Regions from separate parts of the Mesorhizobium ciceri biovar biserrulae genome, predicted to be linked through region 3. Evidence: predicted binding sites of a transcription regulator. Region 3 holds the regulator's gene; each other region holds the start of a gene.

Region 1 (4,448 bases), 410 kb from region 3:
GGAACTCGATTACTTAAGCCCGAGATAATAGAATGCGATTATGGCCGAACTCCGGCCGACCTCGCGAGTTGTCACATCGCGCCGGATTCCTCCTCGAACCCGTCGTCGCCACCTTCGGAGCCGCCATTCTCAAGGAACTTTTCGGCGATCAGCCCGGCATTCTGTCGGAGCGCCAGCTCGATCTCGCGTGCGGTGTCGGGATTGTCGCGCAGGAACAGTTTGGCATTCTCGCGGCCTTGGCCGAGACGCTGCGAATTGTAGGAGAACCAGGCGCCCGACTTCTCGACCACGCCGGCCTTGACGCCGAGATCGACCAGTTCGCCGGTCTTGGACACGCCTTCACCATACATGATGTCGAACTCGACCACCTTGAAGGGCGGCGCCAGCTTGTTCTTGACCACCTTGACGCGGGTCTGGTTGCCGACGACTTCGTCGCGGTCCTTGACCGAGCCGATGCGGCGGATGTCGAGGCGCACCGATGCGTAGAATTTCAGCGCGTTGCCGCCGGTCGTCGTCTCGGGCGAACCGAACATGACGCCGATCTTCATGCGGATCTGGTTGATGAAGATGACCATGGTGTTGGAGCGCGAGATCGAGGCGGTCAGCTTGCGCAGCGCCTGGCTCATCAGGCGGGCCTGCAGGCCGGGCAGCGAATCACCCATCTCGCCTTCGATTTCGGCACGTGGCGTCAGCGCCGCGACCGAATCGACCACCAGCACGTCGATGGCGCCGGAGCGCACCAGCGTGTCGCAGATTTCCAGCGCCTGCTCACCGGTGTCGGGCTGCGAAATCAGCAGGTTTTCGAGATCGACGCCAAGCTTGCGGGCATAGACCGGGTCAAGCGCGTGCTCGGCATCGACGAAAGCGCAGATGCCGCCCTTCTTCTGGGCTTCGGCCACGGTGTGCAGGGCCAGCGTCGTCTTGCCCGAGCTTTCCGGCCCGTAGATCTCGATGATGCGGCCGCGCGGCAGGCCACCGACGCCAAGCGCGATGTCGAGGCCAAGCGAGCCGGTCGGCACCGTTTCGATCTCGACGACCTGCTCGTTGGCGCCGAGCCGCATGATCGAGCCCTTGCCGAAAGCCCGCTCGATCTGCGACAGCGCCGCATCCAGAGCCTTTGATTTGTCCACTGCCTTGTCCTCTACCAGCCGCAAAGAATTCTGAGCCATGATACATCACCCCTTGGTCGTCAATGAAGGCCGGACAATCCGTAATCCCTGCCTATTTGTACCTTTTTTGTTCTCATTTGGCAAGAGGGACCAAATAACTGAAAAACAAGCAATATCCGGATTTGTTCTTTTTTTGTCCAAGGATTCGATCGGGAATGCACCGCACGTTGGGCCAGACGGCTCGGTTGTTTCGACCTGCCGAATCGCCGCCTTGCATGCGAAGCTCGGTCGCACAGCCTAGCGCTTGTGCGGCTGGAATAACAAAGGTCATATCGCCGGCATGCTGAAATCCGCGAAAATACTGGCCGTAGGCGGCGCCCATATCGACCGGCGCGGCCAGGTGTCCGGCGCCTACGTGCCCGCCGCCTCCAATCCGGGCACGATGCGCGAGGATGTCGGCGGCGGCGTCTTCAACGCCTTGCGCAGTGCCGTGCGGCGCGGCGTCTCCGCGTCGCTGATGTCGGTTCGCGGCGGCGATGCCGCTGCCGACACCGTTTCGCGAGCCATCGCCGGGGCAGGCATTGCCGACCTGTCGGCGGTTTTCCTCGACCGCACGACGCCGAGCTACACGGCGCTGATCGACAGCGAAGGCGAACTGATCGTCGGCTTTGCCGACATGGCGCTCTACGACCTGGCGTTTCCCAAGCAGATCAGGCGCTCCAGGGTGCGGGAGGTGATCGCTGCCGCAGATGCCGTCTTCTGCGACGCCAATCTGCCGACGACGGCGCTGGAACGGCTGGTCGCGCTCGCCGCGGGCAAGCCGGTTTTCGCGATTGCCATTTCGCCGGCCAAGGTGGTGCGGTTGCTACCGGTGCTGAAGGAGCTTTCGCTGGTCTTCATGAACCGGCGCGAGGCCATGGCGCTGGCCGGCGTCGCCGCGAATGCCACGGAGCGCGAGGTGGTCGACGGGTTGCGATGCAGCGGCCTCGTCAGCGGCGTGGTGACGGCAGGCGGCGGGCCCATGCTGGGCTTCGATGAAGCCGGCGCCTTCTCTATCCTGCCGCCGCCACCAAGAAAGGTCGCCGACGTCACCGGCGCCGGCGATGCGCTGGCGGGCGCAACGGTCGCTGCCTTGCTGCGCGGACTGCCGCTGCGGGCAGCTCTGCGCGAAGGCATTGCCGGGGCGACGCTTGCCATCGAAAGCGCCGCCGCCGTTCCGGAGTTCACCGCGGCGAGCTTCGCGGAAGCGTTGGCTCTTGTGCCGGATGCCAGGGAAGTGGCATGAGACCGGCGAATTCATAGTGCCGCGATGTTGCCGAGCGTCCGACGGACGCGCCGCATTCCGGATAGGAGACCTTCATGACCCCTGAGACCGCCCGCCCCTTCATCGACATCCACGCGCCGGTGGCGCAGGCCCTGGCCGACGGCCGGCCGGTGGTGGCGCTGGAAAGCACCATCATCACCCATGGCATGCCCTACCCCGACAATGGCGCCATGGCGGCCGATGTCGAAAAGATCATCAGCGATGGCGGCGCCGTGCCGGCGACGATCGCCGTGGTTGGCGGCCGCATCAAGATCGGGCTTTCGGACGGCGAGCGCGAATCGCTGGCGATGACGGGCGACGCCATGAAACTGTCGCGCGCCGATCTCGGTTTTGCGGTGGCGCAAGGGCGCACCGGCGGCACCACGGTCGCCGCCACCATGATCGCGGCGCATATTGTCGGCATAAAAGTGTTCGCCACCGGCGGCATCGGCGGTGTGCACAAGGGCGCCGAAAAGAGCTTTGACATTTCCGCCGATCTCGACGAGCTGGCGCGCACCCCGGTGATTGTCGTCTCAGCTGGTGCCAAGGCCATCCTCGACATCGAAAAGACGCTGGAGGTGCTGGAAACGCGCGGCGTGCCGGTGATCGGCCATGGCTGCGAGACGATGCCGGCCTTCTGGTCCAGGCAATCGCCGTTCCGCGCGCCGCTGACCTTGCACGAGCCGGAAGAGATCGCGCATTTCTACCAGACGAGGGCAGCACTTGGGCTTGCTGGCGGCATGCTGATTGCCAATCCTGTGCCGGAAAACCAGGAAATCCCGGCTGCGGAGATGGCGGGCTATATCGACGCCGCGCAGAAGGCCGCCGAAGCGCTCAACGTGACCGGCAAGGCGGTGACGCCGTTCCTGCTGGGAAAAATCCTCGAACTGACCGGCGGCAGGAGCCTCAAGACCAACATCGCGCTGGTGGAAAACAATGCACGGCTGGCGGCGAGGATAGCCAGGGCATTGTAGGGCACGGCCTCCAAGGTCGGCGGGACAGAGGGGGGTGCTGTCCCTCCGCTGTGCCAAGAAGGCTGGCGTCACTTCCCCGCCCGCCGCCCCGCCTCATACGCCCGGCGTGCCCAGGCCGCCATCTCCTCGGGATCATCGAACGCGCTGTCGGGAACGCTCCAGTAGGGCATGGCGACCAGCTTGCCGTGGCGCGAGCCGGTATAGGTCCATTGCGTGCAGCCGGCGGCCTCGAACTCGGGGGCGCTTTGCTCGTCGGCCTTCAACAGCAATTCGCTGCGCAGCACGATGGCGACGATGACGCCGTCGAAATAGATGCCCTTGCCGCCGAACAGTTTGCGGATGCTGACCGGGCCTAGGCCCTCGAACAGTTCGGCGATGCGTTCATTGTCCATGCCGAGATCATGTCACCGGCATCTGGCCTTGTCATCGCCGCAACCAAAATCATGCTGACAGGTTGAGAGAGGTATCGGAGTTTTCCCGCCATGCCCGTCCTGCTGAAAGGGTCCTGCCGCTGCAATGCCGTGCGTTTCGAGGTGGAGAGCCACACGCCGGCGCCATTCATGCTGTGCTACTGCTCGATCTGCCGCAAGCAGCAGGGCGGCGGCGGGTTTGCCATCAATCTCGGTGCCGACAACGAGACACTGAACATCAGGGGCAAGCGCAGCCTCGGCGTCTTTCGGGCGGAGATCGAGGACGACGAGCATCCGCATTGCGAAATCTCAACCGGCGAGCGCAATTTCTGCAAGAAATGCGGCTCAGCCCTTTGGCTCTACGATCCAACCTGGCCGGAACTGGTGCACCCCTTCGCCTCAGCGATCGACAGCGATTTACCCATTCCGCCGAGCCGAGTGCACCTGATGCTGAAATACAAAGCGAACTGGGTGGAGCCGGTGGTTGGCAAGCACGACAAGGTCTTCGACGTCTATCCCGAGGAATCGATCGCCGATTGGCACAAGCGGACGGGCATGTGGGTGGAGTGAGTTTCTTCGCCCCGTTTACGGGGAGGTGAGGAGTGATCCGCGCAGCGAACGAAAAGCCAATTGCTTGGATTTTCTAACGACG
Region 2 (4,448 bases), 1.2 Mb from region 3:
TAGGGCGCGCGATGCCCTGCGACAGGCGGTCGGGCACGAGAGAACACCGCCGGTCGCTATCCGGCTGGAAAAGAACCTGCCGGTCGCCTCCGGCGTCGGCGGCGGTTCGAGCGACGCGGCGACCGTGCTGCGCGGGCTGGTGGAGACATGGGGCCTGGATATCGACGGCGCAGAGCTGGCGCGGATCGGCATTTCGCTCGGCGCCGATGTGCCGATGTGCCTGGCGGCAAAGCCGCTGGTCGCGCGCGGCATCGGAGATGAACTGTCGATGGTGCCGGATTTTTCGGCGCTTGGCCTGGTGCTGGTCAATCCGGGCACCCCGGTCTCGACGGCGGACGTCTTTGCGGCGCTTTCCCGGCGCGACAACGAGGCCTTGCCGCCGCTGCCGCGCAGCATCGATTTTCATAGCCTGCGCAACTGGCTGGAGATCACCCGCAACGATCTCGAGCCCGCCGCGCTGGCGATGCAGCCGGCTATCGGCAGGGCGCTTTCCTGGCTGAACAAGGCCGGATCGGGTTTTTCACGGATGTCCGGGTCCGGCGCCACCTGCTTCGGCCTGTTCGAGACCGGCAATGTCGCCAAGCGCGCCGCCGCCGAAATCCGCGGCCGCCAGCCCGACTGGTTCGTCGCGGCGACGCGCAGCATCGCATCGGAGGTATCTGATGGCCAGAATTGACGAGAGCCGCTCCTTCATTCCCGTGCGCATCGCGGTGCTGACCGTTTCAGATACGCGCAGCCTCGCCGACGACAAATCCGGCCAGACCCTGGCCGACCGCATCACCGAGGCCGGCCATATGCTGGCGGCCCGCGATATCGTCACCGACGATCGGGAAAAAATCCGCGACACGGTTCTGGCGTGGTCGCGGGACAAGAATATCGATGTCGTCATCACCACCGGCGGCACCGGCTTCACCGGGCGTGACGTGACGCCGGACGCGCTGGAGCCGATCTTCGAAAAGCGCATGGATGGCTTTTCGGAAGTGTTCCACCGGATCTCCTACGACAAGATCGGCACCTCGACGATCCAGAGCCGGGCGACCGGCGGCGTCGTCAACGCCACCTTCGTCTTCGTGCTGCCGGGTTCGCCAGGCGCCTGCAAGGACGCGTGGGACGGCATCCTGAAGGCACAGCTCGACTACCGGCATATGCCGTGCAACTTCGTCGAGATCATGCCGCGCCTGGACGAGCATTTGCGGCGCGGCAAATCAGCTCCGTAAAGCCGAGGCAAGCGTCGCTCTCAGCGGATGACCGGTTCGCCATGAAACCGCCGGCGCGACGGCGGCGACACGCCGAAGCCGACTTCCATCATCAGTCGCGGCGTGCGTGCCGGCACGGTGCCCATATGGAAGCCAAAAGGGTCCTCGACGAAACCGAGACCGGCCTCGCCGGTCAGCGTCACCGGGCTCTGCTCGCCATAGACATCCAGGACCTGTTGCGCGGGGTGTCCAACCAGAAGCGTGAGCTGGTGCTTGAGGCTGCGGCGCTTGTGGCTGCCCCTGACATAGACATGCGGACCGGTGTCGGCGTCGACCGGCTTGAGGTAGAAGAAGAATTTCAGCATGCGCCAATCATCGAGGTCGAAATGATACTTGCCGAGCGAGGCGAGGTTCTTGTCGGCATCCGAAGCGGCACCGGTTGGAAAACTCCACCAGACGCGCGTCGTGATCAGTTTTGCCTGGCCGCCGAGATAGTGCGCGGCAATATCCAGAAGCAGCGGATCGCGCTGGATGGCAAGCGCCGCCGGGCAGTCGAGGATGCGCTCGAAAAAATGCCCGCTGAGCAGCGAGCGGCCAAGGCGTTTCTCGGCCTCGGCATGTTCCCCCGGCATGAATTCGAGACGGCGGTCGAAATTGCCGAAGCAAGGCGTGCGCCCGGCGAAGTCGGCGATCTCTTCATGGATATCAGGCGGCAGGACCAGGCCTGAGAACAGCCCGTCGGAGCGCAACGCATCGACGACCGCTCCCCGTTCGACACCGGCAAACATCGTATCCCCGGCATTGGCGACCGGGCGGGCGCGTTTTGCGCCCAGCCAATGCATGCGGCGTCCAGGCATTGTGCGCGCCAGCACGAACATCGGCAGCCAGGCGGGGTTTTCGCGCAGGTCCTTGAGATAGGTCGGAATGCGCACCGCGATGCGTCGCAACAGACTGCCGTCGCGCGCAATAGCCTCGAGACTGGCCGCGCCGGATGTGTCGGGGGTTGAAAGCTTCATTGGGTCCTCGGCTATGAGAGCACCACCGATGCCGCATCGGTGCTCGCCACTCGGCATGTCCCAAACCCAATTCCCGCTTGAACGGAAGCTAACCCCGCGTCAGATTTTGTGCAATGCACAATGGCCTGAGCAGTTGCAAAAAATCATGTCGAGGAGCGGCGTTCCTGCTTGGCGGGCGCCATCCAGATCTCGGCGTCGAGCCGCTTCGTTGCGAGGCCGCGGGCGATGGCCTCAGCACTGCCGGCACTCTTGGCCGCGGCCGCCGCCTGACGCTTGCTGATCAGCAATCCGTCGGCCAGGGCGCGGTTTCCCGAAAAGACCCGTGCCAGGAATGGCGTGCGGCTGGCCCGCGTGCGCGAAAATCGTGCGGCCATGGTCTGCCTGGCCGTATGCGCGACAACCTCATCGATCCAGCCCTCCACCAACCGCGCGCCCGGTTCCAGGAGCAGCAACCAATCCCCCTTGGCCTGGCGGATGCCGGCAGCGACACCGCCGGTCACGTACTGACAGCCGGCATGCTCGGCCACACGATGCGTCTGGTCGGTGGAGCCTGTGTCGCAGACGATGACTTCACGCACCACGCCTTCGACCGCGCCGCCAATCAGCGAGGCGAGCGTGCGGGCGAGGCCCTCCTCGTCATTGCGGGTTTCGATGAGAACACTGAGCATCCTTAGCCGAATAGCGGAAAGCGCCGGACAGCGCCAGTTTTGCATCGCACCATAGAAAGTTCTTGCTTTGTTCTCATCGATGAAATAGGAATAATTTCATGAACAGAGCGATTCGACACAACACGGACAGTCCCTGGGAGCGGGCGAAAATGGAACAGATCGTGCGCGCCGACATTGCAGCTTTCGGAGCAGGAAGAGCCGAGATGGCCAATGCGATGGTCGAGCAGAGCGGCATGCGTGTCCGCCCGGACCGCAACCGCGGCAGGTCGGCCGGCATCAACCCGTCCGGCCGATTCGAGCCAGTCAGCCGGCACGTGTTCGACGATGGCTGGAATTCGCTGGAAGAACTGCCCCCCTTCAAGACCGAAGTGCAGGTCGAGAAGCCGCGCACCATCATCACCCGCAACGAATCGCCCGACATTTCCTTCGACCGTTCCATCAACCCTTATCGCGGCTGCGAGCATGGCTGCGTCTATTGCTTTGCCCGCCCGACGCACGCGTTCATGGGCCTGTCGCCGGGTCTGGATTTCGAATCGAAGCTGTTCGCCAAACCTGATGCGGCGCGCTTGCTCGACAAGGAGCTTTCGAAGGACAGCTATCAGCCGCGCACCATCGCCATCGGCACCAACACCGACCCCTACCAGCCGATCGAGAAGCAATACCGGATCATGCGCGAAATCCTCGAAGTGCTGGAAGCGCGCGGCCATCCGGTCGGCATCGTGACAAAGTCCGCCCTGGTGACGCGCGATATCGATATCCTGTCGCGCATGGCCGAACGAGGGCTCGCCAAGGTGGCGCTGTCGGTGACGACGCTCGACCGCATGCTGGCGCGCACCATGGAGCCGCGCGCGTCGACGCCGACCAAGCGGCTGGAAGCGATCCGGCAGCTTTCGGATGCCGGCATTCCGGCGTCGGTCATGGTGGCTCCGATCATTCCGGGCCTGACCGATCCGGAGATGGAACGCATCCTCGATTCGGCACGTGCGGCCGGCGCGCGCGAGGCGGGTTATGTGATCCTGCGGCTGCCGCTGGAGGTCAGCCCGATCTTCAAGGACTGGCTGCTGCGCCATTATCCCGACCGTTACCGCCATGTGATGTCGCTTGTCCGCTCCATGCGTGACGGCAAGGACTACGATTCGGAATGGGGCAAGCGCATGAAGGGCGCCGGTCCCTATGCCTGGCAGATCGGCCGGCGCTTCGAGATCACAGCCAAGCGGCTTGGTCTCAATGCCGAACGGCGCACGCTGCGGACCGATCAGTTCGTTGCCGCCGGGAAAGACCAGGTGCAACTGACGCTGCTTTGAAGAGACAATTCGTCGCGATGGTTTGATCCGTCGCGCACCAAGAATCCCGTCCGGCCTGCCCCGGCCTGCAGACGGTGCCCTCCCGGTCCGGCGCCCCACCCGACCCGGAGGGACTTGCGGAGAATCGGAGCCGATGCGAACCTCGCCGCAACATGGCTCGCGCGCGTTCTGATTCTCCGCCTCTCTTTGAGATCATCGAGAAGCCCGACTTCTCCTTCGAGACGAAGGCGATGGCGGAGGGCCTGTGGCCGGTCGCCGGGATGG
Region 3 (4,448 bases):
CCGGAGCGCTGATCGTCTGGGATCTCTGCCACACCGCCGGCGCCCTGCCCGTCGAGCTCGATCAGGCAAATGCCGATTTCGCTGTCGGCTGCACGTACAAGTACCTCAACGGCGGTCCGGGCGCGCCGGCCTTCATCTATGCCGCGCAGCGCCACCACGGCGATATCAGCCAGCCGCTCAGCGGCTGGTGGGGCCATGCGCGGCCCTTTGCCTTCGAACGGGGTTATGTTGCCGGCACCGGCATCCGCCGTTTTCTGTGCGGTACGCAACCGGTCCTGTCGATGCGGGCGCTCAAAGGCGCGCTTGCCATCTGGAGCGACGTCGACATGGCGGCATTGCGAAAGAAGAGCGTCGCGCAGACAGAACTGTTCATCCAGCTCGTCGAAGCCAAGTGCGGCGCCTACGGTCTCGCGCTGGAGACTACCCGCGACGCGACCAGGCGCGGCAGCCAGGTGTCGTTCCTTCACGTCCACGGCTATCAAATCATGCGGGCGCTGATCGAGCGCGGGGTGATCGGTGACTTCCGCGCACCGTCGACCATCCGTTTCGGCTTCACGCCGCTCTATGTCAGCTACAAGGATGTGTGGCTGGCGGTTGAGGTTCTGGAAGACATTCTGCGCACGGGTGCATGGAAGGACCAGCGTTTCGCCGTCAAGGAAGCCGTTACCTGACGCACCGATCCCGGCGATCCGCCGTCGCTGCCCTCACTGCCTGGCAAATAACGGAGAGCTGAATTTCCAGCCAAAATGCCCAACTGACGTTGGCGTTTTGGCTCCGTTTCGTTCACGGCCAACGAACGTCCCGAAGGTTGCAATCGCCCCTTGTCGAGGTCGATCGACAGATAATGCCAAGCTTTGGTAGAGGATAAGCCACAGGTCATTAACCATAACAATTTCAATGTGAGCAGGCGCATTGCCGAAGGTGGCGCCCGTCGATCGTAACCCGCTGGCAAGCGCCAAATAATTTCAGCAGCCTTAACAAATTCATTAAACTTTAAACGGTTGCAGAACACAACTGGAACAGATAGTGTTTGTTCTGGGTTTGTTTTTCGATTCTGGTTTCAGGGAACCTGGGGGCCGCCATGCTGACACGCAAGCAACATGAACTGCTGATGTTCATCCATGAACGCCTGAAGGAGAGCGGCATTCCGCCATCCTTCGACGAAATGAAGGAGGCGCTCGACCTTGCCTCCAAATCCGGGATTCATCGGCTGATCACGGCCCTTGAGGAGCGCGGCTTTATCCGCCGGCTGCCCAATCGGGCCCGCGCGCTGGAAGTGCTGCGGCTGCCGGACTCGATCGCGCCAGGCCTCAATGCGGCAAAGAAGTTTTCGCCAAGCGTCATCCAGGGCAGTCTTGGTCAGGGTGGTGCTCTTGGCCGGCAGATCAAGCCGGCGCCTTCGCGGATGCCTTCGCCCGGCAATGACGACGATGCGGTCTCTGCCGTTTCGATCCCGGTCATGGGTCGCATCGCCGCCGGCGTGCCGATCGATGCCATCCAGCATCAGACGCATTCGATTTCGGTGCCGCCGGACATGATCATGGGCGGCGCGCACTATGCGCTGGAGGTCAAGGGCGATTCGATGATCGAGGCCGGCATCTTCGACGGCGACACCGTTATCATCCGTAACGCCGACACGGCCAGCCCCGGCGAGATCATCGTGGCGCTGGTCGATGAAGAGGAAGCGACGCTGAAGCGGTTCCGCCGCAAGGGCGCCTCGATTGCCCTCGAAGCCGCCAATCCAGCCTATGAGACACGGATTTTCGGGCCGGACAGGGTCAAGGTGCAAGGCAAGCTCGTCGGCCTGATCCGTCGCTACTGAGACGGCTGTGGGTTGACCACTGGCTTCTCGGGTTTCTTGAAGGGTGCCAGCCCCCTCGCCTCGCGAGAGTATCTGCGTTGCGTGTGCCAGGGCCGATATGGGCTGTCCACCGCGAAGCTGATCGTCGCCGGCGTGGTCGCCGATTGGCGATCGAAGAAGACCGCGGCACTGCCTTTGCGAGCCAGTTGCCGCTTGGTGATGACGAGAACCAGCGGGTTGTGACAGGCGTCATAGGCGGTGGCGTCCTTGACGACGATCAGTTCGGCGAAGCCGCAGGCTTTCCAGGTGTCCTTGCGGTCCTCGACATAGGCAATGATCGCACCGGACATGTGCCTGGCCACGCAAACGCCTGAGGAGCAATAGAACGGCGATCCCGGCGGTAGCTCAACGGCATCCGCGACGTCGAATTGCCCATCGCTGTTGTCGAACACTTCCGGAACGACGATGGTTTCCGATGTCAGCGCGCGTTTCCAGTTGTCGACGGTGAATTCGTTCGGCCGTTGCCGGCTGACGGCAAGCTCACCGCCACCGATCGGCAACGCCACCAGCCGGGCGTCTTCTGAGATCAGCACATCGGGCGTGCGCGTATCCGAGACGGTCAGCAAGCCTGCCAACGCGAATGGCAGAGCCGCGAGCCGCAGCCATGTCGTCGCCATCGTCGCGATGACCAGGGCAATGGCCACCAGCAGGACCGACTGCTGCGAAATCAACCCGACCCCATCGACAGGCGAACGCTCGGAGATCCAGCCCGATATGGCGATCATCATCGTCAGGCCCTTGCCCATCAGGTAGAGAGCTGGCCAATCCAATCCGAAAGGCATCAGCAGCGCGCTGGCGACGGCCAGGAACATGACGACGGTGACGATCGGCATAACCGCGAGATTGGCGAACAGGCTGAGCGGCGACACACGCTGAAAATGCCAGATGGCAAACAGCGTCGTGGCGCTGCCGGCGATGATCGAGGTCATGGCCAGACCGATTGCCGCCAGCAGGAATTTTCGTGTCAGGAACCCGGGCAAGGATCGCTTCGGCGGCGGCGGTCTTGCTTTTCCCGCGCGGTGATCCGCCCAGCCGGCATAAGCGCCGACCAGAGCCGCGGTCGCGGCGAACGACATTTGAAAACTCGGGCCGACCACCTCATGCGGCGACACCACGATGACGGCGATCGCCGAGATCGCCAGATTGCGCATGGTGAGTGCTGCTCGATCGAACAGAACTGCAATCAGCATCACTGCCAGCATGATGAAGCTGCGCTCGGCGGCGACGACGATACCTGAGATGACGAGGTAGGCTGCGATCGAGAACAGTGCGGCGGCAGCGGCATACTTCTTGACCGGGCGACGCGCGGAAAAATCGGGAAACAAGGCGAAGGCGCCGCGCAGCAACCCCATGATGGTGCCGGCGACCAGAGCCATGTGCAGTCCCGAAATGGAGATGATGTGGTAGATGCCGGTACGTCGCATCGCCTCATTGATGTCATCGGGAATGCCGGCGCGCACGCCGACGATCAGCGCCGCGGCGATCTCGCCTTCGGCGCCGCCGACGCTCGCCCTGATATGGTCGGCAATGCCTTCACGGGCATTTTCCACGCTGGAGGAAATTCGGGCCGACAGCGGCATGTCGCCATCATCGCTGACGACAAGCTTGGGGTTGCCGAGAAAGAACCCGCTGCCGCCGATGCCGGCAAAATAGCTGTCGAAGGAGAAATCATAGCTGTCCGGCCGCACCGGCCCGGTCGGCGGCAAAAGCTTGGCATATCCAGTGATGAGGGAGCCTGCGGTCACGTCAGCCGGGATCTTGCGTGCCGAAAGCCGCACCCGTTCCGGCGCATAGCGCAGTTTCGGTCTTGCGGTCGATGTCACGTCGATGGTCAGCCGGATACGGCCAGTTTCCATCCGGTCGAGCGAGACGACGCGGCCGGTCACCTGCGTCGAGATTTCCGAGCCCAACATTTGTGTGCCCGCACGCCACGTCTCGACCTTGGCAGCAAGCAGTCCTAGGGCGCACAAAAGCGCCGCCATGAAACACAGATGGGTCTTTGGCCATGAGCGCGAGACCAGCGCACAGATCCCCGTCAAGATGACAACCGCGACAGGTCTCGCAAAGTCGGGTTCAGCCGTCAGCGAAAAATAGCCGATCGCTCCGATCGCAAGGCAGACCGGTACCAGCAGGAAGGCCACGCCCCGGTCGAGTTCCAGGCTCGCCGCCGTGTTCACGCTGTGGCGCAGGCGAGGCAGTGATATCAGGCCGATCTGCCGGCGCACGCGCACGATCCTGCCGGTTTCGGCAACAGGAACAGAGGCGGCGATACCCGTTTGCAAGGGCAGCTTGCCGTAATCCGGCACGAGGGGCGACGGCGGCGGCAATGAGGCTGGCAGAGGCGCAAACAGGGACCGTTCGCTGACGCCAATGGCAGCGTCCTCGCCCTGATCCGAGCCCCAGCCTCGTCCAGCCATCGGGTCTGCCCCTTGCGCCCTCGACACCCTATGCTACATGAACGCGCAAAGCGCGAAAGTCCGCGCGACCGCACCCCGCTTCAGATGGTTTCCGAGAGTTCCATGTCCGACAAGGTCGTCACCCGTTTTGCCCCCTCGCCCACCGGCTATTTGCACATAGGCGGCGCGCG

Evidence for each region. The regulator LexA, encoded in region 3, represses DNA repair genes until DNA is damaged. The targets are predictions, from matches to a motif close to TGTTCNNNNTGTGTTCNG.
Region 1: recA (recombinase RecA) is a predicted target of LexA. The motif match lies at 1,227-1,244, and genes of this name have one in related genera.
Region 2: A4R29_RS07840 (PA0069 family radical SAM protein) is a predicted target of LexA. The motif match lies at 2,938-2,955, and genes of this name have one in related genera.

Annotation. Positions count from the first base shown of each region.
Region 1 is NZ_CP015064.1:2,542,918-2,547,365, reverse strand. Features, by position in the region: gene recA (recombinase RecA) at 72-1,169, opposite strand; gene A4R29_RS11575 (carbohydrate kinase family protein) at 1,450-2,394, shown strand; gene A4R29_RS11570 (pseudouridine-5'-phosphate glycosidase) at 2,469-3,386, shown strand; gene A4R29_RS11565 (TfoX/Sxy family protein) at 3,455-3,778, opposite strand; gene A4R29_RS11560 (GFA family protein) at 3,869-4,366, shown strand.
Region 2 is NZ_CP015064.1:1,768,309-1,772,756, reverse strand. Features, by position in the region: gene A4R29_RS07860 (4-(cytidine 5'-diphospho)-2-C-methyl-D-erythritol kinase) at 1-676, shown strand, start outside; gene moaB (molybdenum cofactor biosynthesis protein B) at 663-1,217, shown strand; gene A4R29_RS07850 (hypothetical protein) at 1,238-2,212, opposite strand; gene A4R29_RS07845 (glycosyltransferase) at 2,356-2,880, opposite strand; gene A4R29_RS07840 (PA0069 family radical SAM protein) at 3,030-4,184, shown strand; gene A4R29_RS07835 (ribonuclease HII) at 4,337-4,448, shown strand, end outside.
Region 3 is NZ_CP015064.1:2,948,327-2,952,774, reverse strand. Features, by position in the region: gene kynU (kynureninase) at 1-671, shown strand, start outside; gene lexA (transcriptional repressor LexA) at 1,082-1,822, shown strand; gene A4R29_RS13600 (ComEC/Rec2 family competence protein) at 1,816-4,278, opposite strand; gene gltX (glutamate--tRNA ligase) at 4,381-4,448, shown strand, end outside.